Regions from separate parts of the Arthrobacter sp. OAP107 genome, predicted to be linked through region 3. Evidence: predicted binding sites of a transcription regulator. Region 3 holds the regulator's gene; each other region holds the start of a gene.

Region 1 (7,227 bases), 1.7 Mb from region 3:
TTCTCCAACAGCAGCGGGTACTTCGTCTTCGTCGAGGTCACCTCGGAGTACGTCGAGGTCCGGGTAGCACCGGTGCCCACGTCGCGCTTCTCCAGCTGCTTCATCAGCCACTTCATGCTCGGGTGCTCGGGGCGCTTGTTCGCACCCTCGAAGACGAAGGGCTCAGCGTTGGTGCCCAGGCCCTTGGCCGATTCGTTCTCATCGCCCTCGGCGGTGTCGTCGCCGGCGTCCGGATCGAACACCGCCTTCCAGCCCGCCGACAGCGGGACGTTGGCGATGCCCACGAAGTCCGGGTAGTCCTTGACGTGGCCCTTCTGCTGCTCGTAGACGTAGTCCTCGGCGATCATCGCCAGATAGTTCTTGCCCAGCGTCTCGTAGATCAGGCGGCCGGCCTTGCCGAAGCGCTGCTCGACCTCGTCCAGTGAAGCGGGCACCTTCGGGCCCGGCCGGTTCGCACCGTGCGCGCCCTGGGGCTTGACGTGCGTCTTGCGCGGCTGGCGGTGCGTCAGGAGCTTCACGTCCACGCCCACGACCCCGGCGATCTTGTCCACCAGGGGCGCGAGCTCGTCGAACTGCTCGGGCGTGATCGTCACGTCGGCAGTGCGCGGGTAGCTGACGGCCTGGGCCTCGTACATGGACTGGTAGGTCGAAAGCACGAGCTGGGCCTTGATCCCCTTGCCCACCAGGAGCGAGGACAGTGCGGCCAGGTCCAGCAGCTTCGGTGGCGCGGTCTGCTTCGTCGCCTTGCCGTCGAGCACGACGGGGGAGGGGCCGTACTGGTTCGGCACCTGGTCCTTCTGGTCGAACCGCGGCTCCTCCGGATTCGCGTACATCACGTCGTTCTCGTCACGGAACCGGTTCTGGAAGAATGGCTTCTTGATGTAGTCGTTGTACGCCTTCAGCTGGTCGCCGACGAGCTTGACCATCGCCGACTTCAGCCGGCCCTGGCGCAGCACCGTGTCCTGCCCGGACTGGCGCGCCATGTTCGTGGCGATGCGGGTGAACTGCATCGAGAGCAGGTCGAACTGCGAACGGTAGCGCGCCTTGCGGTACTCGTCGAAGTCCATGAGCGACGGAATGACCTTGCGCGCGGCGAAGGCCTTCTGCAGCGAGGCCGGAGCCTCATCAGTGAAATACATGCGCGACCACTTGCCTGGCTTCAGCCCCAACTCGAGGAAGGCATTGACCGCGATCATGCCGCCCTCGCCCGTGGGGTCGACGTCGGTGGCGATCACGATCTCGTCGCACTTGCACAGGGTCCGCTTCACGTCCTGGGCGACAGAGCTCGCGTTCTTGATCACCTCCAGACTCCAGTCCAGCTGCTGAGGGTCCCAGGGCAGGTTGCCCAGGTCCCAGGTCCGGTACTTCCCGGCCACGTCCGGATCCGCCACCATCCGGTGCGGATCGACGAACTCGTACAGGTGCCCCCGGGCGTGGGCGATGACGAACTGCTCCCCGTTGTACGTGCCGTTCATGCCGCCGAGGGCTGCAGCGAAGTGCCGCGCCGCGCTCGGTTTCTCGGTGAGGATCCCGACAACCATCATGACTCCCTTTCGTCGGTGACTCATAAACCAGTCGACTCATAAATCAGTCACAAGTCTATCGATAGAATGAGTCGAATGGCGAGTCTGAGCGAGTCGCATGGCGAGTCGAGTGGGAGCGGCGAGACCCGCGCCGGCACGCCGGTCAGAGAGGGTCTGGATCATTCACGGCGACCCCGGATCGAGGTAACGTCTATAGAGTCGCCACCCGCTCACGCCCGACCCAGGAGCACGAATCCCATGGCCCTCGACCACGCTTTCCTGCGCACACCACAGGACTTCAGCAGCATGCTCATCGAGATGCAGGAGGGCAGCTGGCCGCCGGACGAGGCGGACATCATCCGTATCGCCCAGGGGTGCTCGATGCTGATCGAGTGCATCGACGCCTGGGAGAGCGCCACGCACGGCAAGAACGTCTTCGACGTCGCCCGCGGAGAGATCTGCACGGCCGACGTACGGCGGCTCCTCGCCCAGGAGGTCTCACTGAGCTACGAGGGCGACGTCGCGGTGCTGTTGGTGCCGCCTGCGGACGAACGTGTGCGCGTGGAAATCCGTGCCGACGTCGACGAATACCAGGGCCTGCTGCGCCGTCCGGAGATGGTCCTGGATTGGGAGCAGGATGGCAAGCAGCACGAGCACTACATCTCACTCAAGCCCAAGGGCGCGCACTGGTACATGCTGTCGCAGCTGCGCGACGACATGAAGGAAGGCCGGCTCACCGTCCGGTCCTAGCTCCGCCGGCCGTGGGCCTCCTGCGGCCTCTAGAATGAAATCAGCCCGTTGCCTGATGGCACCGGGCTGATGGGTTCGACTACAGAGGGGCGCAGGTCAGCGGCCCAGGTTCACGGGACGGCCGGTTTCGCCATTCCGCTGCCGCGATCGCCGCATCAGTCGTCGTGCTCGAACAATCCCAGCTGCGCAATCCCCGACACGACGATGGCGTCCGTGCAGCACTGCGAGTCATGGTCTCGGCGCGGGAGCAGATGACGATCGAGCGCACTGCGAAGGTCAATGCCCTCACCGCTCTCCTGCGCACCGTTGATCTCGGCGTCGACGCGCGCAGGCCCCTCACCGGTACCAAGATCACGGAGATCTCTCACTGGCGCGTCCGCGACGAGCCCCTCGCCGCTGCCACTGCCCGGGCCGAGACTCTCCGGCTCGCCAAGCGCATCGCCGTGCTTGATTCCGAGCTCAAGGACAACAACTCCCGGACCACCGAGCTCCTCGAAGCCAGCCCCGCGGCCCCCTTGCTAGATGAAACGGGAGTTGGTCCTGTCACCGCGGCCGTGGTTTACACGGCGTGGTCGCATCTGGGCCGAGTGCGTTCTGAGGCCGCCTTCGCCGCTCTCGCCGGAGTGAGCCCGATTCCCGCATCCTCGGGAAACACCACCCGGCACCGGCTCAACCGGGGCGGTGACAGACGCCTCAACAGAGCCCTCCATCTGGCCACGGTCGTCAGAATGGTCCATGATCCCGCTACCCGGGCCTACGCCGAACGCAGGACAGCCGAGGGCAAGAGCTCACGCGAGATCCGTCGGTGCCTCAAGCGATACCTCGCCCGCCATCTTTACCGCGCCCTGAATGCACTCCACGCTGCCACTGAAGCGATCCCAATCGCACCTTGACAGATATTAGAAGATTCACCCCTTCTAGGCCCTGCAAGACCGACTGGTGAACCCATTCAGCAGGCACCAGCGGGCATGACAAGAGGCACCCCGCAGGGTGCCTCGCTGTGGCGGCGGCTGATGGGCTGGCGGTAATGGTTGAATTGTTTTATGAAACGTGTTTGGGGGATTACTACCGTTGCGCTGCTGGCATTGACCGGCTGTGCTTCGACCACTACGGCTGCGCCCGCTGCCACCAAATCGGCACCTGCATCGTCGCTGTATGACAGGAGACCTAGTCAGGAACAGGGAGACGCACTGGCGGGCCTACGTAAAGGCAGAGCAAGCTACGGGTCCGAACCTGATGGCAAACATGCCCGGCGTCTATTCTGAGATGACTGTCGAAGGGAAATTTGAGCCGGTGAAAAAGACTCGGAATCTTCCTTCCGACGGTACGCCCGCCGTGGTCTGGCAGGCCGTGGTCTCGTTCGACTACAGGTACCTCCCGGATTCTGACCTCTCGGGGGCACCCCAACAGCTCGAGGCATCAAGAGCACAGGTTGAACGGTTGTGCGAAACTGCGATCTTCCCGGGCATGAGGGCATTTGGCGTGGATACCCCAATAACAGTGCTATTCAGGTATAGCGCCGCGGATCGCATTTTACCGATAAAGACTCTGATGTGCAGCACCTCCCGCTAGTAGGGGTGAATGGTCCATGATCCCGCTACCCGGGCCTACGCCGAACGCAGGACGGCCGAGGGCAAGAGCTCACGCGAGATCCGTCGGTGCCTCAAGCGATACCTCGCCCGCCATCTCTACCGTGCCCTGAATGCACTCCACGCTGCCACTGAAGCGATCCCAATCGCACCTTGACAGATATAGAAGATTCACCCTTTTTACGGTTCGCGGAGACGCACCGCAGGACCGTTCGCTGTATTCCAGTGCGTCACGGCGCTCATCGGATCGGCCGCCCTTCCCGCTCGCGCTCGAGCTTCGCCTGCTTCTTCGTCGCCTCCCGCACCCGGTCCCGGACGAAGACCGCGTCCTTGTGCGTGATCGGAGCCTCGTGGACATTGTGCGAGCCGCGCAGGAAGTTGCTCGTGCGGTCCGCGATCGAGTACGCGAGTGCCTGCTCGATCGCCGCGCTGGTCTCCTTTACCTCACCCAGCTGCCCGTGCAGCGCGGCCAGGCCCTGGGTCTGCTCACGGCCCCTCCGCTCCAGGGATTCCATGCGCGCCGCGATGCTGCCCAGCAGCGGATCACGGGAGCGGAACAGCTGCGCCGCGCGCCGGGTGGCAGCATCAGTCGCCAGTCCAAGGTCGAGCTGGGCCAGCAGAAAGGCCGTGACCAGGCTTGCCTGGCTCAACCGCTCGGCGAACTCGCGGGCTGCCGTGTCGCCGACACCGAGCTCACGGACGGCCGCTGAGCGCAGCTGCTCCCGCAGCGCGCCGACGATGGCCTCGGGCAGGGCCCGGACGGCAGGCTGGCTCTTCACGCCCTCGAGCCGGAAGCCGCTCTGTGGCAACGACTCGCTGCCTTCATCCCCTCCACCGGAGCCGCCCCTGGCCGCCGCAGACTGCACGGCCTCCTGATGGTCGGTGTGCTGGAGCGGGACGGGCGGGAGGAGGTTGGCATCTTCCGGCGGCGACACCGGGAGGGCCGCGGGGTGTGCTTCGGCGTCTGCGTCGTCGTGCACCTGCGGCATCGCTGCTTTGTCCACGGCGACGGCGTCGCTCTGGGCCGGGGGAGTGGCGCTGCCTGCTCCCGAGCCTCCACGCTGGCCGGCACCGGTGTCCCGGTCAAGGTTCTCGGCGCTCTGCTGCGGGGCCTCATCCTTCTCCGGCGTGTCCTGCTCCGGCTCCGCCGGCTGTGCCCGTTCCTGGGCCCGCTTCAGGCCCTCGCTCCCGCCGGTCCGGTACGCATCGAGGAAGGACGTGTCGACGTCCATCAGCTCGTCGGTGGACGGCATGATCTCGTTCAGCCCCTGGCTCACGTCAGCTCCCCGTTCTCCTCGTCCAGCAGATAGTTGTCGCCCCTGGTCAGCCCGAGCAGGGAATCGAAGCCCATGGTCACGACCCGCTCGAGGTTGGCGTTGTTCGTCGAAAGCGCCTTGAGCTCGTCGACGACCTGGTTGATACGCGCGGTGAGCAGATCAGGGATGTCGAAGTCGAGATTCTCGCGCCGGATCTTCTCGGCGATCGCCTCGGCGTAATACTCGTTGGCGGAGGGGTAGCCGCGCCGCTGCGCCCAGTACTCCGCCCGCTGCTTCTCGTCCGAGGACAGGCGGGTAAAGACCCGCTCCCTGCGGTCGCTGCCGTTCTGGTCGATGCTCGGTCCACCGGACCTGGTCGCAGCCCGCGCAGCGGGAGGCGCAGCCTTCGGCTCGTCGACGACGGTCATGTCTGGCCTCTCCTGTCATATTCGACTGATGTACGAGTCCATTCTAACGTCATTCGATTGTCTGTCACGAATGATTGGGCAATGACTTGTGACAGACCTTTGCGGAGAGGTCGGGCAGAGAGGTGGAGTCATCTGCGTCACCCGGTCAGCGCCTGATCGCGTGTCCCAGGCAGCCTCGGTTCCTCGACCCCAAGGCCGGGGCCGCTGAACGTTGGTTCGCACCTCCCGTTCGTGCGAAAAAGAGAAGGCCCCGACGCGCATGAAGCGCACCGGGGCCTTTATTCCTGCCCGCAGTCCCAGAGCCCAGGCCTGTCCGGTCCGCCCGGCAGTTGCTCCACGTTGCGTGCCGTTCCCGCCCGGGCGTACGATTCCATCGAACATATGTTCGAAAAGGAAGTGGACATGCAGGCCTCGCAGCCAGAACCGTTGGCGCTCGACGAGCCGCTGATACTCCCGTTCGCGCCGGAAGCCGTCGCCTGCGGCTTCCCCAGCCCTGCAGAGGGATATTGGTCCGGGGACCTTGATCTTGTCCAGCACCTGGTCCGGGACCCAACATGTACATTTGTCTGGCGTGCAGCCGGCCATTCCATGACCGGAGCCGGAATCAATGACGGCGACCTGCTGCTCGTGGACCGGGGGATCGATCCCGTTCCGGGCAAGATCGTGATCGCCGTCGTTGACGGCGAATACACCGTCAAGCGGCTGGACGTCATCCAGGGACGTACCGTTCTCGTGGCAGAGAACCTTGACTATGCGGACGTCGTTCTCCACGAACACACCGAGATGTCAGTCTGGGGCGTGGTCACATGGATTCTGTCTCCTGCGAAAACCAAACGTGGTGTCAGACCCCGCCTATAGTCTCCAGCCGTGGCAATGACGACTCTCACCCCAGCATCCGATCAAATCGCTCTCGTAGACTGCGTCTCCTTTTACGCCAACGCGGAGCGCGTCTTCGACCCCACGCTGCATGACCGGCCGACCCTTGTCCTCTCGAACAATGACGGCTGTGTGGTTGCCGCGTGCCCGCTGGTGAAGGAGCTCGATCCTGACATCATGGGCAAGCCGTGGTTCAAGATCCGCGGCTGGTGCCAGGCCAAGGGCGTCGAAGCCAGGTCATCGAACTATGAGCTCTATGGCTCGCTGAGTGCACGGGTTGCCACCATTCTGGGCCGCTTCAGTGCGTGGCAGGAAGTGTATTCGATCGACGAAAGCTGGCTGAAGCTGCGGGGCGCTCCTGAAGAACTCGAATCACGGGGACAGGAGATCCGACGGACTGTCCTCCAGCTGACCGGAATTCCTGTCCGCGTCGCGATCGGTCCCACGAAGACCCTCGCCAAGGTAGCGGCTCTCGGCATCAAGAAAAACCCCGCGTTCAATGGAGTTCTCGATCTCCGGCGGTTTTCAGAGGAGCAGCTTGACCGGATCCTTGACTCCCTCCATGTGACTGACCTCTGGGGCGTCGCCGGGCGTAACGGCAAGCGCCTGGCTGCGCTCGGCATCCACACGGCCAGAGAACTGCGCGACGCTGATGCCAAATGGCTCCGCAAACGGTTCTCCGTCGTCATGGAAAGAACCATCCTGGAGCTGCGCGGGCAAAAATGTATCGGGCTGGAGACCCAGCCGCCGGCTGCCAAGGACCAGCTGATCTATTCCAGGAGCTTCTCGCGCAAGCTTACGGACC
Region 2 (7,227 bases), 600 kb from region 3:
CGGGTCCGACCTGCACGGCGACGCGGGCTCGGGGGGAATTGGTGCCGGTGATGCGGGTGCGGGCCGCCCAGAGTCTGCGGGAACCAACGGGGACCAACTCCTGGACGCCGGAGATCCCGGCACGCCGCTGAGCGTCGGAACCGTGACCGGCCTGCACCACGTGGACCGGCTGGTGACCGTGGACCAGAAGCCGATCGGCCGCACGCCCCGGTCCAACCTGGCCACCTACACAGGGCTCTTCGACGCCGTGCGCAAGGAATTCGCCGCCACAGACGAAGCCCGGGCCCGCGGATACGGTGCCGGGCGCTTCTCCTTCAACGTGGCCGGCGGGCGCTGCGAGACCTGCCAGGGCGAGGGATTCGTCGCCGTCGAACTGCTGTTCCTGCCCGGCAGCTACGGCCCCTGCCCGGAATGCGACGGTTCGCGCTATAACCCGGAAACCCTGGAAGTCACCTACCGCGGCAAGAACGTGGCCGGGATCCTGGGCCTGACCGTGGATGCCGCCGCTGAATTCCTCGCGGAGGTTCCCTCGGCGGCCCGGAGCCTGCAGACACTGCGGGAAGTCGGGCTGGGCTACCTGCGGCTGGGGCAGCCCGCCACCGAACTGTCCGGCGGCGAAGCCCAGCGCATCAAGCTCGCCACCGAGCTGCAGCGGGCACGCCGCGGGCACACCCTGTATCTGCTGGATGAGCCGACCACCGGCCTGCATCCGGCCGACGTCCGCCTCCTCATGGCCCAGCTGCAGCGCCTCGTGGACGCGGGAAACACAGTGGTCGTGGTGGAGCACGAAATGGATGTGGTGGCGGAAGCGGACTGGGTGATCGACCTCGGCCCGGCCGGCGGGGATGCCGGCGGAAAAATCGTCGCTGCCGGCACGCCCGACGCCGTCGCCGGTTCACCGGACAGCCGGACGGCGCCGTACCTGGCTTCCGCGCTCGGCTCTTCTGCGCTCGGCCGGAGTTCCGAATAGCAGGACCCCGGTCCCCCTGCCCGGATGACTGCCTAAAGCCGCTTGACTGTCAATGATTATCTCGATTTGATAACGGCGGCCGACACCTCTAGGCTGGGGCACATGCCCGCGCAACGCGGGCCCATGAATGCCCGGTGCCGCCTCCACCAGTTACTGCCCGGCCGGCGGACACCGAAATGACCTCTAGTTCGTCAGGGGCGGGCAGTAGCGCGACAACGTCCGGGGACGGACCGAGCGCGGGTGGCCTCAGGAGCATCCCAAAATGAAGAAATCCACTCTCAGCACTGCCGCGCGCCGTGGAGTCACCCTGGCCGCGGTTTCCGCCGCAACCCTGGCGCTCTCCGCCACTGCCGCCAACGCTGCAACTCCCACCGCAACAAGCGCCTCCACCTGGGACGCCCTCGCCCAGTGCGAGAGCGGCGGCAACTGGTCCACCAACACCGGTAACGGCTTCTCCGGCGGCCTGCAGTTCACCCCACAGACCTGGGCCGCCTACGGCGGAGCGGGCTCGCCGCAGAACGCTTCCCGCGCCCAGCAGATCGCCGTCGCCGAAAAGGTCCAGGCCAGCCAGGGCTGGGGCGCATGGCCTGCCTGCTCCGCGAAGCTCGGCCTGAATGGTGGCGGTGGCGCTCCTGCACCGCAGATCCTGCCGCAGAGCGCGCCGGTCCAGGCCGCACCCGTCCAGGCTCCTGTCCAGACCGCCCCCGTTGCCCAGGCTCCGGTGGCCCAGGCTCCTGTCCAGGCGCGTCACGCTGCCGCCATCGCGGTGAGCGGCGAGACCTACACCGTCCAGGACGGCGACACCCTCAGCAAGATCGCCGACAAGCTCGGCATCCAGGGCGGCTGGCAGCACCTCGCCGACGCCAACGCTGGCACCATCAGCAACCCGAACCTCGTGTTCGTGGGCCAGGTTCTGCAGCTTCCTGCCTAGGCTGCTTGGTCGGGCCGCTTAGCGGCACTGCCTTGAAGCTCGACGCCGGGCGGTCCCTTTCCAGGGCCGCCCGGCGTCGCTGTGTCTTGCCGTTTTAGTGTCTGTCTCCAGAAACTACGACGCCGGGCGCCCCCTGAGTGGGGACGCCCGGCGTCGTTCTTAATTCCCTACAGCGTGACGGCTGGAACCGTCAATATTTCGGCCTTAGGCCGCAGCGGGTAGCTCCCGCACGATGCGCACCTTCCAGGCGGCGTCGTCGCTGGTGTCCAGGAGGGCGACGGTGCCGGAGGCGAGGTGCAGGGCAACGCGCTTGGCGTGCAGCAGCTCGAGGTAGAGGTGCTCGTTGACGCGGGCAGGGCTGTCGACGACGAACTTCACGGCATCGCGCACCTTGCGGTAGTTGTCGCTGCGTTCGCGGTGCAGGTGCAGCTCAAGTTCGTGGCGCTGCTTGACGCGCGGCTCATGTTTGTTCAGCCAGTTCACGGCGGCGTGGACGCCGATGACCAGGGCCAGCGAAACGGCGTAGATCCACCAGCCGGTTGACATCAGGAAGAGCGGCAGGTTGGCGACGGCCACCACGGCAATGAAAACGCGAAGCGCAACGAGCCTGCGCAGGGTCAGCGCAACGGCCGCAAGCGCAGTGCGGAAACGGTGCTGGTCCTTGCGTGCGGCGGCCGGGTCCAGAGTAAACTCGTCGAGAACGAGGATCCCGTTCGCGTCGGCACCCAGCATTTGGCCGTACTTGGGAACAAACAGTTGAGGCTCCTGTGACGCGTGTGAATTCGCCTCCGCGGGGGCGGATGACAGGGGCGCGGGAGAGGTAAGAGTCATGAGTAGGCTTCCAGACGCTGTTGAGGTTTCCGACATCTTAGTGGATTAATCAAGCCTGCGTATGTATAGGTCCACTATGTGAACATCCGACCGTCCATTTTGGCGCTTGGCTGTGGGGTCCGGCACTTCAATTGGCACATCGCGCCGGGGACGGCAGACTGAAGGGATGCAAACCTTCCTCCCTTATCCCGATTTCCGGCAAAGCGCGGCCGCGCTGGACACGCCCCGGCTCGGCAAGCAGCGCGTCGAAGCGTTGCAGACACTCCGTGCGCTGGTCATCCCGGAATACGGGTGGCAGTCACACCCCGCCATCCGCATGTGGATGGGGCACGTTCCGGCGCTCACCCTGTACGGCCTGGCCATGGTTGACGAATGGGTCAAGCGCGGCTTCGACGACAACACGCGCGACAACATCCGTGAGTTCGCTCCGCAGGCCGCGCATCCTGATTATGCAGCCAAGATCCTGCTTCCGCCGTGGCTCGGCGACCCCCAGTTCCACCTGAGCCACCGGTCCAACCTGATCCGCAAGGACCCGCACTTTTACGAAGAGGTCTTCCCCGGCACCGAGCACGGGCTGGAGTACGTCTGGCCGGAGCCCAGGCACGAGTTCCTGCCTGAAGACCCCGAGGGTGAGGTGCTCTGGATTCTTCGCGAGCACGTCGGCCACGGCGACCCCGAGAAGCTGGACAAGGTCGGGCTGCCTCCGGTGGGCCGGGCGGCCGGAGGTGCCGCTGATTCCGGGTCAGCTGCCGGGGAATCCGGCGACGACGAGTACCAGTTCGTCTACGCGGAGGAAACTTCACGCCGCCCAGCCAAAGTGGCCAAGAAGGCACCGGCCAAGCCGCTGGTCAAGAAGCCGTCGCGGAAGCGGCAGCGCCAGGAGGCCGCCTTCTCAACGCTTCCCGGCAAGTCGCCGGTCGCCGTGCCGTTCGACGGCGGCAGCAGGTTCGCCGTCGGAATGGTCGTGGGCCGGCCCATCACGCTCGACGACGGGCGCTTTGGCCGCAACTTCCAGCTCACCGACATCATCGACCGGTCAGAGTTCGACTATCCGGCGCTGCTGCAGGACCCCCGCGTCTTCTTCCCCGTCCCGGCGCTCTGAGTCCGGAGGGATTGCCGCCCCTCGCGTCGGCCGCAGCTGCTCAGTTTGCTGCTCGGGGATCCTATAGTCAGCCGTGGTATGAGGGCCGGTTTCTGTCGCATACAGTTGCTTTGAGTCCCGCGGGACCGGGGAACAGTGCGAATTGGGGGATTCAGAATTGGCAGGCGAAGGAGCGGCCGAGCAGGCACGGCTGGCAGCCGAGCGGGTAGCAAAGCTCAGGCAACAACTGGAACAGGCCGAGCGGGCAGAGAAAGCTTGGACCAAAGGCGCCGCGGGGGAGGTACGCGTCGGGCTGGTGCTGGACGGGCTGGCCTCGCAGGGATGGCTCGCCCTGCACGATGTCCACTGGCCCGGGCGTCCTAAGGCGAACCTGGACCATATCCTCGTTGGGCCCGGCGGTGTCATCGTCATTGATGCAAAGAGCTGGTCTGGTGACGTCCAGACGCGGAACGGGGTTCTCCGTCAAAACGGATACTCCAGAGACCGAGAGGTTTCCTCCGTGGCCGATCAAGGCGCCGCGGTAGCTGCACTCCTCGAACCACAGCACCGGCGGCTTGTTCAGGCGTGGTTGTGCTTGGTTGACCAGCCGGATATGAACGCAAGGTCGGGTACTGGTGTCAGGATTCAGGGCCTAGCGACACTCAGGCGCTCCATACAAGAACTGCCCGCTGTACTCGACCCGGCTGCTGTGCAGGTTATTCACAGCTACCTGCTGGGCCTTCTCTCCGGAGAGACGAGCCCGCCCCTGCTGACCACGAAAGACTGGAATGCAGGACCTGCAGATCTCGGGCTTGCTTCAGGCCCGGCCGTAGCTTTGGAGAGCCGGCGGTCCCGGCAGCGCATGGGACGCACTACTCCTGGCAGGAACAGGCGAAAGCGGACCAAGCCCTCAGGCTGCTTCGGGGCACTTTTCTACTTTGCCTTGGCTGTTTTTGTCGTGGGCCTCCTGCTCAATGCATGGCCCCACACACAAAGGCAGCCCCCTGTCGTTCCTCGCCCCTCGCCATCGCTCGCCCAGCCTGTCCCATCCAGATGAAATAGAGGCATTCCAAGGTCGGGTCACGGAGATGGCAGACTGGCGGCTATGACTATCCTTCTCGCCGGTTGCGGCGACCTCGGCACCGAGACGGGTCTGCGTTTCGCCGCAGCGGGGCACCGGGTGGTGGGTTGGCGCCGTTCCCCGGACAAACTGCCGGCTGAGATCGAGGGCGTCGCCACGGACTTAAGCACCGCCGAACTGCCGCGTGTCCCGGCGGACACTAACGCCGTCGTCATCGCCGTGGCTGCGGATGCTTCTACAGAAGAGGCATACCGGACCGCGTACGTGAACGGGGTTGCGAATGTCCTCGACGCCCTCGAGCGCGACCACGTTGCACCCGAACGCGTCCTCTTCGTCTCGTCCACGGCAGTGTATGGCGACGCCGGAGGAGGATGGATCGATGAAAACACGACGCCGGAACCCACCGGATTCTCGGGCCGCGTCATGCTTGAAGCAGAGGAGCTGCTGCTGAAGCGGTTCGACGGGACGGGGACCTCGCCTGTCGTGCTCAGGCTTGGCGGAATCTACGGACCGGGCCGGACGCGGCTCATCGACCAGGTTCGGACCGGCGCCGCCGTCATTCCTGACCAGCCGCGCTTCACCAATCGCATCCACCGCGACGACGCCGCCGGCGCCATCGTGCATTTGCTCAACATGCCTGACGCGCCGTCACTCCTCTATCTCGGCGTCGACAACGAGCCGGCCGAGTTGGGCGACGTCCTGCGTTTCTTGGCGGCTGAATTGGGGTTGGACGTCCCGCCGACGGGTTCCCTGGGCGACGCACGTGGCGGCAACAAACGGTGCAGCAACGCGCTGCTTCGGGGAACAGGGTTCTCCTGCAAGTACCCATCCTTCCGCGAGGGTTACCGCGACGTTTTAGCCGGCGTCGGAGTGCGCCACCTTTGAGTAGACGCGCCGCCCAGGTGGAGATAGGGCCCAAATGACCGGGCCAAAAAAATTTTCAAAAGTTTTTTCACATTCAGTCCGAAGTGACGCTCCTCACGCCTGAAAATGTCAGACCCCGCTGAGAGAGTTTTCGTATGGAAGCGATTGGGGAGCACGGAGCGGACAGCTCGGCGGGGACGAATGTCTCTGGCCTGGGTGCCGCTGTCCTGCTGCGCGGCCGCCGGCTGCGTAGCGTTCCTGCGGCTCTCCTTGCTGACGCACCGGTCAAGGACGTGTCCGACGGCGGTGCTGCCGCCGGCTTTGCAGCTGGCGCTGGCCCTGCAACTCGGCGTTTGGAAACGAACGGCCCGGAACCGGTCGCCGCGGCAACTACTGAGCTGGCGTCCCCAGCGCCGGCAACGACTGATCTGAAGGCGTCCCTGGCGCTGCTGGACTCCGCCACCAGCTCGGCTCCGGAGGAGCTGGCGGCGGCCAACTTCCTTCAGGCGGCCGATTTCGCTGAACTGACCGAGAAGCTCTCCCGCCGCGTCGAACACCTGCAAGTACTCGCCGCCGCGGCGGTGGACCGGACACGGACCGAGGCGATCAACGCCGCCGCGACCGCCAGCCGCGCCGCCGGCTGGACCACAGGCTGGACCACAGGCTGGGGCCCCGAACCCGGACCCGAGCCTGTCCCGGATCCTGCCCCGGATCCAGGCCCGGATCCTGGCGCTCAGCACTCCGAGGCTGCCGCCACCACGGCTGGAGCCGACGGTTCCTCCTTTGCCGTTGCTGCCGCCCCTGGCCCAACTCCGGCCGCCTCCGCGGTTGCCTCTGCCCCTGCCTCTGCGGTGGCCTGGTCCCCGGCCGATGACGGAGCCCGAAACACCGCCGAGTTCCTCCGCACCCGGCTCCGGATCAGCACCCCCGAAGCACGCCGCCGCCTCGCCCTGGCCAACGCCACCCTCCCCCGCACCGGACTCGCCGGCCGGCCCATGCCACCCGAACGCGAAGAAACCGCAGCCGCCCTCACCACCGGAATCATCTCCTCCCGCGCCGGAACCACCATCACCACCGCCCTGGACAAAGTCCGCCACATCCCCAACCCCGCCCTGATCGCCGAAATGGAACACAACCTCACCCAAACCGCGATCGACAACGACCACGACTTCCTCACCCGCATCGCCCACCGCTGGATCGACGCCCTCGACCAGGACGGCACCGAACCCTCCGAAGAAAACCTCCGCCACCGCCAAGGCGTCTTCCTCCACCACAAACGCGGCGGCCTGCACCACCTCGAAATCCGCGCCACCGCCGACCAATACGAAGTCCTCGCCACCGTCATGAACACCGCCACCAACCCCCGCACCACCACACCCAACACCACCACCAGCGCGAAAACCGACAACGGCAACAACAACGACAGCGGCGACGGTGACGGCACGGCCGCCGGCACCAGCCAACAGGAC
Region 3 (7,227 bases):
GTGCCAGCCTCGGCAGCCAGAGCAGCAGGAGTGAGTGCAGTTCATCCTTGCCGATCCGGATCGGCGGGTTGGACCAGATGGTATCGAAGCGGATTTCGGGGTCCACGCCCTCCGGTGTGCTGGCTGCGACGTTGTTCAACCCGAGCAGTTCGGCGTTCCCGTTCGTGAGCGCGATGCAGCGTTCATTAACGTCAACTGCGTAGACCTGTGCGTGCGGTGCCCTGAGAGCCATGGTCAGGGCGATGGGTCCCCAGCCGCAGCCGATGTCCAGCAGGTTTCCCTGTGGTGCAGGAGCGGGGACCTCGGCCAGCAGGATGGCCGTCCCCTTGTCAATGCCGTCCGGGCTGAAGATGCCGGAGGAGGTCTGCAGCTTCCGCGTTTCACCGGCCAGCTCCACTGTGAGGGGCTTGCGGGTGAACGGCCCCGCGGGTGAGGCGCTGAAATAGTGGGCAGACTCCATAACTGGCCAGATTAGTGGGCCGCCCGCCTGATGGGAAACCGGCCGGCTGCCAAAACCGGTCCTGGTGTTCTGCTATCCTTGTACGCATGTTCCTGATTTTTGAGTAGCCGGCTTTCTTTGCCCGCGGCCTTCAGCCGCCGGTACCGGCCCGGGGCTTCCTTCCGACGCGACGCAGGCTTACCGCCTTCCGCCCGGTGCGCATTTGAAACAAGCGCAGCCCACACAGCACTCGATCAGCCACTTCCCGCCGGCCCAGCGTGTCCGCTGCCGGCAAGTCAGGAGCACCTCCATGACCCCTCGCAGTCAGCCCAGCGCGAATACCGCAGCCAAGGGCGCCAATCAGCACTATTCTGAAGATGCAGAACCTTCAAAGGAGACCATGACCAATCAGCAAAATTCCGGATCCGAGCCAGCCGCCCAGGACATGAGTCCCGAGGAGATCCAGGCTGTCATCGACCGGATTCTCGCCAAGGACGTCCCGGCCAGGAACGCAACGGCAGCCGACGGCGGCCGCTCCGACAGCAAGGGTGTCCTGGGCAAGGCGCAGGCCATCTCACAGCTCGCCGAAGAGCACAGCACCTTCGACGGCGACCAGCAGGACCTCGAGGAACGCCGGGCACTGCGGCGTACGGCCGGGCTCTCCACCGAACTCGAGGACGTCACCGAGGTCGAATACCGGCAGCTGCGCCTGGAACGCGTTGTCCTTGCCGGCCTCTGGAGCGAAGGCACCCTGGCTGACGCCGAGAACTCGCTGCGCGAACTCGCAGCACTGGCGGAAACGGCGGGCTCGGAAGTCCTTGACGGGCTGGTCCAGCGCCGGGCCAAGCCTGACCCCGGCACCTTCCTCGGCGCCGGCAAGGCATTGGAGCTCAAGGACGTCGTGATGTCCACCGGCGCCGACACCGTGGTGGTGGACGCCGAACTCGCGCCGTCCCAGCGGCGCGGCCTTGAAGACATCGTCAAGGTGAAGGTCATCGACCGGACCGCCCTCATCCTGGACATCTTCGCCCAGCACGCCAAGAGCCGCGAAGGCAAGGCCCAGGTGGAGCTGGCACAGCTCGAATACCTCCTCCCGCGCCTGCGCGGCTGGGGTGAATCCATGTCCCGCCAGGCCGGTGGCCAGGTGGGCGGCGCCGGCGCCGGCATGGGCTCGCGCGGTCCCGGTGAAACCAAGATCGAACTTGACCGGCGACGGATCCGCACCAGGATGGCCAAGCTGCGGCGCGAGATCGCCGCGATGAAGCCGGCACGGGAGACCAAACGGGCCAACCGCCGTCGTAATGAAGTCCCGTCAGTGGCCATTGCCGGATACACCAACGCCGGCAAGTCCTCACTGCTGAACCGCCTTACCGACGCCGGCGTGCTGGTGGAGAACGCCCTCTTCGCCACCCTGGACCCCACCGTCCGCAAGGCGGAGACCTCAGACGGGGTCGGCTACACGCTGGCGGACACCGTGGGCTTCGTCCGGTCGCTTCCCACCCAGCTGGTGGAGGCCTTCCGCTCCACCCTTGAGGAAGTGGCGGATGCAGACCTGATCCTGCACGTTGTGGACGTGTCCCATCCGGACCCGGAGGGCCAGATCGCCGCCGTGCGCTCGGTGTTCGCCGAAGTGGATGCCCGCAAGGTGCCCGAGATCATCGTCCTGAACAAGGCCGACGCCGCCGATCCCTTTGTGGTGGAGCGGCTGAAGCAGCGCGAGCCGCGGCACGTGGTGGTTTCGGCACGCACAGGGGAGGGCATCGCCGAGCTGCTCGCAGCCATCAGTGAGTCCATCCCGCGGCCTAACGTCAAGATGCAGCTCCTCGTCCCGTATCACCGCGGCGATCTCATCAGCAAGCTGCACGACTCCGACGCGGAGATCCTGAGCCTGGACCACGAAGAGGGCGGTACACGCGCCGTGGTCATGGTCCGGGAAGGCCTCGCGGCTGAACTGGAATCCTTCAGCACCGATGACTGACGGGGCGGCAGCCGCCGGCGCCGCGGACAATGCCTCCACCACGGCCGGCGAGCAGCATGTGCTTGACCTGCTCGACCGTGCCGTGGCGGGCATGGGCGGCCAAAGCCGCAGCGGCCAGCACGAGATGGCCCGGCAGGTGGCACGCGCAATAGAAACGGGCGACCACCTGCTGGTGCAGGCCGGCACGGGAACCGGCAAGTCGCTGGCTTACCTGGTCCCGCTCATCGCGCACTCGCTGGAGAGCAACAAGCCTGCGCTCGTGTCCACCGCCACCCTCGCGCTGCAGACCCAGATCGTGGGCCGGGACCTTCCCCGGCTGCTGGAAAGCCTCAAACCGGCACTCGACCGGCCGGTGAAGATTGCGCTGGTCAAGGGCCGCGCCAACTACGTCTGCCGGCACAAGCTTGAGGGCGGCTTTCCGTCCGAGGAGCCCTCGGAGGGACAGCTCTTCTCGCTGGGCGAGGACACCAGCGTCCCGCACTTCGCCGCGTCGGTGGGCGGCCCCTCGTCGCAGCTCGGCAAGGAGGTGGTCCGGCTCCGCGAATGGGCGGAACAGACCACCACGGGCGACCGCGACGAGCTGCTTCCCGGCGTCACGGACCGGGCCTGGCGGCAGGTGTCCGTCACGTCAATGGAATGCCTTGGCTCGCAAAAGTGTCCCCTCGCCGAAGAATGCTTCAGTGAGCTTGCCCGCCATAACGCCACAGAGGCCGACGTCGTGGTGACCAACCACGCCATGCTCGCCGTAAGCGCGTTCGAAGGCCTGGCGGTGCTGCCGGAGTACGACGTCGTCGTGGTGGACGAGGCGCACGAACTCCAGGACCGGGTGACCGGCGCGGTGTCGGGCCAGCTGTCGGTGGCCATGGTCCACGCCGCAGCATCCGGCGCCCGCAAGCACACCGGCATCACCGTCGACGCCCTCAACACCGCGGCCGCCAACCTTGAGGTGGCTCTCGCCGGCGTACCCAGCGGCCTGCTTCCCAACGGCCTGAACGACGAGCAGCTGGACTGTGTGGACCAGCTCCGTGAGGCCTGCTGGGCCGCACTGTCGGATTCCAAGGGGGACAGCAATACAACGGCCGACGGCGGGCGGCAGCTCGCGCGCTCCCGCCTGCTGGTGATTTTGGAGCTTTGCGAACGGCTCGTCGCCGCCCGGGAAAACCGTGAGGTGGTCTGGTTCTCCCGGAACAGCACGTTTGATCCCCAGCAGGGATACTCAGCGCCTGACGAGACCGCCCCGGCCCTGATCAACATCGCCCCGCTGAGCGTCGCGGGCCGGCTCCGGGAAGGCCTGTTCGCCGGGCACACCGTGGTGCTGACGTCGGCAACCCTCGCCATCGGCTCTGCTTTCGAACCCGCTGCGGGCGGGCTGGGCCTGGTCGGGGAAGGCGCCCCGAGCTGGACCGGCGTCGACGTGGGTTCGCCCTTTGACTATCCCCGGCAGGGAATCCTCTACGTGGCGGGCCACCTGCCGAAGCCTGGCCGCGGCACGTCGCCCGAGGCGCTGGACGAACTCGAGTCACTGATCCGCGCGTCCGGCGGGGGAGCGCTGTGTCTGTTCTCCTCCCGTCGGGCCGCAGAGGAAGCAGCAGATGCCCTGCGCACCCGGCTGGATGTCAGCATTCTTTGCCAGGGTGAGTCCACCATGACGGCGCTGGTGAAGCAGTTCGCCGATGAACCCGACACCTGCCTGTTCGGCACGATGTCATTGTGGCAGGGCGTCGATGTGCCGGGCGGGTCATGCCGCCTGGTGGTGATTGACAGGATTCCCTTCCCGCGCCCTGATGATCCGCTGATGACGGCGCGGTCGCGGGCTGTTGCCCAGGCCGGCGGCAACGGCTTCATGTCGGTATCCGCCACGCACGCGGCCATCAGGCTTGCCCAGGGGGCGGGGCGTCTCATTCGGTCCACGAATGACAAGGGCGTGGTGGCCGTGCTGGATTCCCGGCTGTCCACGGAGCGCTATGGCGGGTTCCTGCGGGCCGCGTTGCCGCCGTTCTGGCCAACGACCGACCGGAAGACCGCCATCGCGGCACTGGAGAGGCTCGCCGGCGCCCAGGCATAGGGACGCCCCGGGCTGCAGCAGCCCGGGGCCGAAAGTTCTCTGCCGAAGATTCCGTGGGGACAAGCCCCAGGGGGCTACAGCGAGCGAAGTACGGAAACCACCTTGCCCATGACCACTGCGTGGTCGCCGAGGATGGGTTCGTACTGCGTGTTCTGCGGCAGGAGCCAGGTGTGGCCGTCCCGTTGCCGGAAGGTCTTGACGGTGGCCTCATCGTCAAGCAGTGCCGCGACGATGTCGCCGTTGACGGCGTCGCTCTGCCGCCGGACCACAACCCAGTCCCCGTCACAGATGGCGGCGTCCACCATGGAGTCGCCCGCGACCTTGAGCATGAACAGTTCGCCATGGCCCACCAGCTGGCGGGGCAGCGGCATCAGCTCCTCCACCATCTGGTCCGCGAGGATGGGACCGCCCGCCGCGATCCGGCCAACCAGCGGCACCATGGCGGTGTCCATCGCGCTGGGCAGTTCGGACACGGAGCCGCCTGCCGTGCTGGGGGCCGGGGCTTTGTCACCGCCGGATTTCGCCGTTCCCGCATCCAGAGTGAGCGGCATCAGGACCTCCATGGCGCGCGGCCGCTTGGGGTCGCGCCGCAGGTAGCCGAGCTTTTCCAGCTGCGAAAGCTGATGGGTCACGCTGGAGAGGCTGGCCAGGCCTACGGTGTCACCGATTTCCCGCATCGACGGCGGGTAGCCGTTCTCGTTGACCGAACGCTGGATGGTTTCCAGGATCTTCTTCTGGCGGACTGTAAGTCCCTTGGGGGTCCGCTGAGACCGCGGGCTGCGCTGGGGAGCCTTGCCGTCAGAGGCCTGTGCTGCCATGTTCGCCAACGCCTTTCCGTTCCTCCCGGTTGCGGTAGCTGCAGAGGCCGGGAACTTCCGGCCTGAAAAATGTCAGACCCTGCTGATCAACTGCAGTTGTGGTTGTTCTTTGATTTCCAACGTAGGCCAGCCATTGGGCTTTTTCAAACATTTGTTCTAGCGAGTCTCGACTTAATTCGTTGATAGATGCTAAAACTAGGAAAAGCAAAGTTCGAACATGTGTTCTAGTGAGGGCCGCTTGTCAGTCCGGTGTTCGAACTGTTTGTTCGAACGCGAGGCAGTACAACTTTGGTCCAGGAGGGCTCACGCCATGTCAGCTTCAACAGCAGCAGTAACTTCTACGGCAGTTTCCCGGCCCGGCAAGCCGCCGCGGCTGCGCCTCACCCGCCGTGGCCGGATTGTCCTGATCGGCCTCCCGCTTGTCCTGCTCGCCGCCGTGATCCTGTCACTGACCGGGCTGCTGAACTCGCCGGCAAAGGCTGCTGACAGCGCCACCGGTCTCGCCGTCACGCCGACGGTGTCGGTCACGGTGCAGCCCGGCGAATCATTGTGGGCCATCGCGGGCAAGGTCGACCCGGACCGCGATCCACGGGATGTGATCGCGGACATCGTCCAGCTCAACGACCTTCAGGCCGGGAAGGTCATGCCCGGGCAGCAGCTTTTTGTACCGAACAAATAGAGCTTCACGCCCCCCGAACCGTGCGGTTCCCGGGCGCCGGAACCGTCACAGTTTCCGGCCAGCCCTGCAGGTTACTTAAACTGTGTAGGTGACTGACCAGCTTGAGCGACTGAACCGACTGCCCCTGCGGACCAACCTGAGGGGGCTGTCCCCTTACGGCGCCCCGCAGCTTGACGTCCCGATCCTGCTCAACGTCAACGAGAACACGCATGGCGTGCCCGCCGACGTCCGGGCGGCCATCACCGCGGCGGTAAGCGAGGCCGCCACCGGGCTTAACCGGTACCCCGACCGTGAATTCACCGAACTTCGGGAAGCGCTGGCGGAATACCTTGGCCACGGGCTCAGCGCGGACAATCTCTGGGCAGCCAACGGTTCCAACGAGGTCCTCCAGCAGATCCTCCAGGCCTTCGGCGGCCCCGGCCGGTCGCTTCTGAGCTTTCCGCCGACGTACTCCATGTACCCGCTCCTCGCCAGCGGCACGGACACTGCCTACATCGCCGGCAAGCGCGCCGACGACTACGGCCTCAGTGCCGAGTCGGCCGCCAGCCAGGTGCGTGAACTCCAGCCGAACATAGTCTTCCTGTGCTCGCCCAACAACCCCACCGGCACGGGCCTGGGCCTGGATGTGGTGGAAGCGGTCTACGAGGCAGGCGAGGCCAGCCAGGCGATCGTCGTCGTGGACGAGGCCTATCACGAATTTGCACACGACGGCACGCCCAGCGCGCTCACCCTGCTGCCCGGCCGGGAGCGGCTCATCGTCTCCCGCACCATGAGCAAGGCGTTCGCCCTGGCCGGCGCCCGCCTCGGTTACATGGCCGCGGCTCCCGAGGTGACCGACGCCCTCCGGCTGGTGCGCCTGCCCTACCACCTCTCGGCCGTCACGCAGGCAACCGCCCTCGCCGCGCTGCAGCACCGCGAGGCGCTCATGGCCGACGTCCAGGACATCAAGCGACAGCGCGACCGGATTGTCGCGGAGTTGACGCGGATGGGGCTGCGGCCCGCGGCGTCCGACTCCAACTACGTCTTCTTCGGCGGCCTGGAGAATCCCCACGGGGTCTGGCAGGACCTGCTGGACGCAGGGGTGCTCGTGCGGGATGTCGGCATCGCCGGCCACCTGCGGGTCACCGCCGGCACTGAGACCGAAACCACAGCCTTCCTGGAAGCGCTGGAAAGCATCCTGGCCCGGCAAGCTGCACTTCCGGCCTAAACTTGAACATGGACCGGGTCAGGTCCGCCCCCATCCTTCGT

What was found. The regulator LexA, encoded in region 3, represses DNA repair genes until DNA is damaged. The targets are predictions, from matches to a motif close to TCGAACANNTGTTCGA.
Region 1: a site for LexA is predicted at 5,920-5,935, ahead of ABIE00_RS08255 (LexA family protein). Genes of this name have one in related genera too.
Region 2: a site for LexA is predicted at 5,823-5,838, ahead of ABIE00_RS18850 (HNH endonuclease signature motif containing protein). Genes of this name have one in related genera too.

What each region holds. Positions count from the first base shown of each region.
Region 1 covers NZ_JBEPOK010000001.1:1,772,011-1,779,237, forward strand. Annotated here, with positions in the region: gene ABIE00_RS08220 (type IA DNA topoisomerase) at 1-1,544, opposite strand, end outside; gene ABIE00_RS08225 (hypothetical protein) at 1,782-2,273, shown strand; partial or broken gene ABIE00_RS08230 (transposase) at 2,411-3,166, shown strand; gene ABIE00_RS08235 (hypothetical protein) at 3,429-3,845, shown strand; partial or broken gene ABIE00_RS08240 (IS110 family transposase) at 3,858-4,019, shown strand; gene ABIE00_RS08245 (hypothetical protein) at 4,102-5,139, opposite strand; gene ABIE00_RS08250 (hypothetical protein) at 5,136-5,546, opposite strand; gene ABIE00_RS08255 (LexA family protein) at 5,949-6,404, shown strand; gene ABIE00_RS08260 (Y-family DNA polymerase) at 6,420-7,227, shown strand, end outside.
Region 2 covers NZ_JBEPOK010000001.1:4,107,052-4,114,278, forward strand. Annotated here, with positions in the region: gene ABIE00_RS18820 (excinuclease ABC subunit UvrA) at 1-970, shown strand, start outside; gene ABIE00_RS18825 (transglycosylase family protein) at 1,233-1,901, shown strand; gene ABIE00_RS18830 (hypothetical protein) at 2,106-2,732, opposite strand; gene ABIE00_RS18835 (MSMEG_6728 family protein) at 2,899-3,834, shown strand; gene ABIE00_RS18840 (nuclease-related domain-containing protein) at 4,130-4,870, shown strand; gene ABIE00_RS18845 (SDR family oxidoreductase) at 4,919-5,779, shown strand; gene ABIE00_RS18850 (HNH endonuclease signature motif containing protein) at 5,914-7,227, shown strand, end outside.
Region 3 covers NZ_JBEPOK010000001.1:3,511,624-3,518,850, reverse strand. Annotated here, with positions in the region: gene ABIE00_RS16160 (class I SAM-dependent methyltransferase) at 1-460, opposite strand, end outside; gene hflX (GTPase HflX) at 840-2,417, shown strand; gene ABIE00_RS16150 (ATP-dependent DNA helicase) at 2,410-4,482, shown strand; gene lexA (transcriptional repressor LexA) at 4,557-5,300, opposite strand; gene ABIE00_RS16140 (LysM peptidoglycan-binding domain-containing protein) at 5,611-5,979, shown strand; gene ABIE00_RS16135 (histidinol-phosphate transaminase) at 6,068-7,186, shown strand.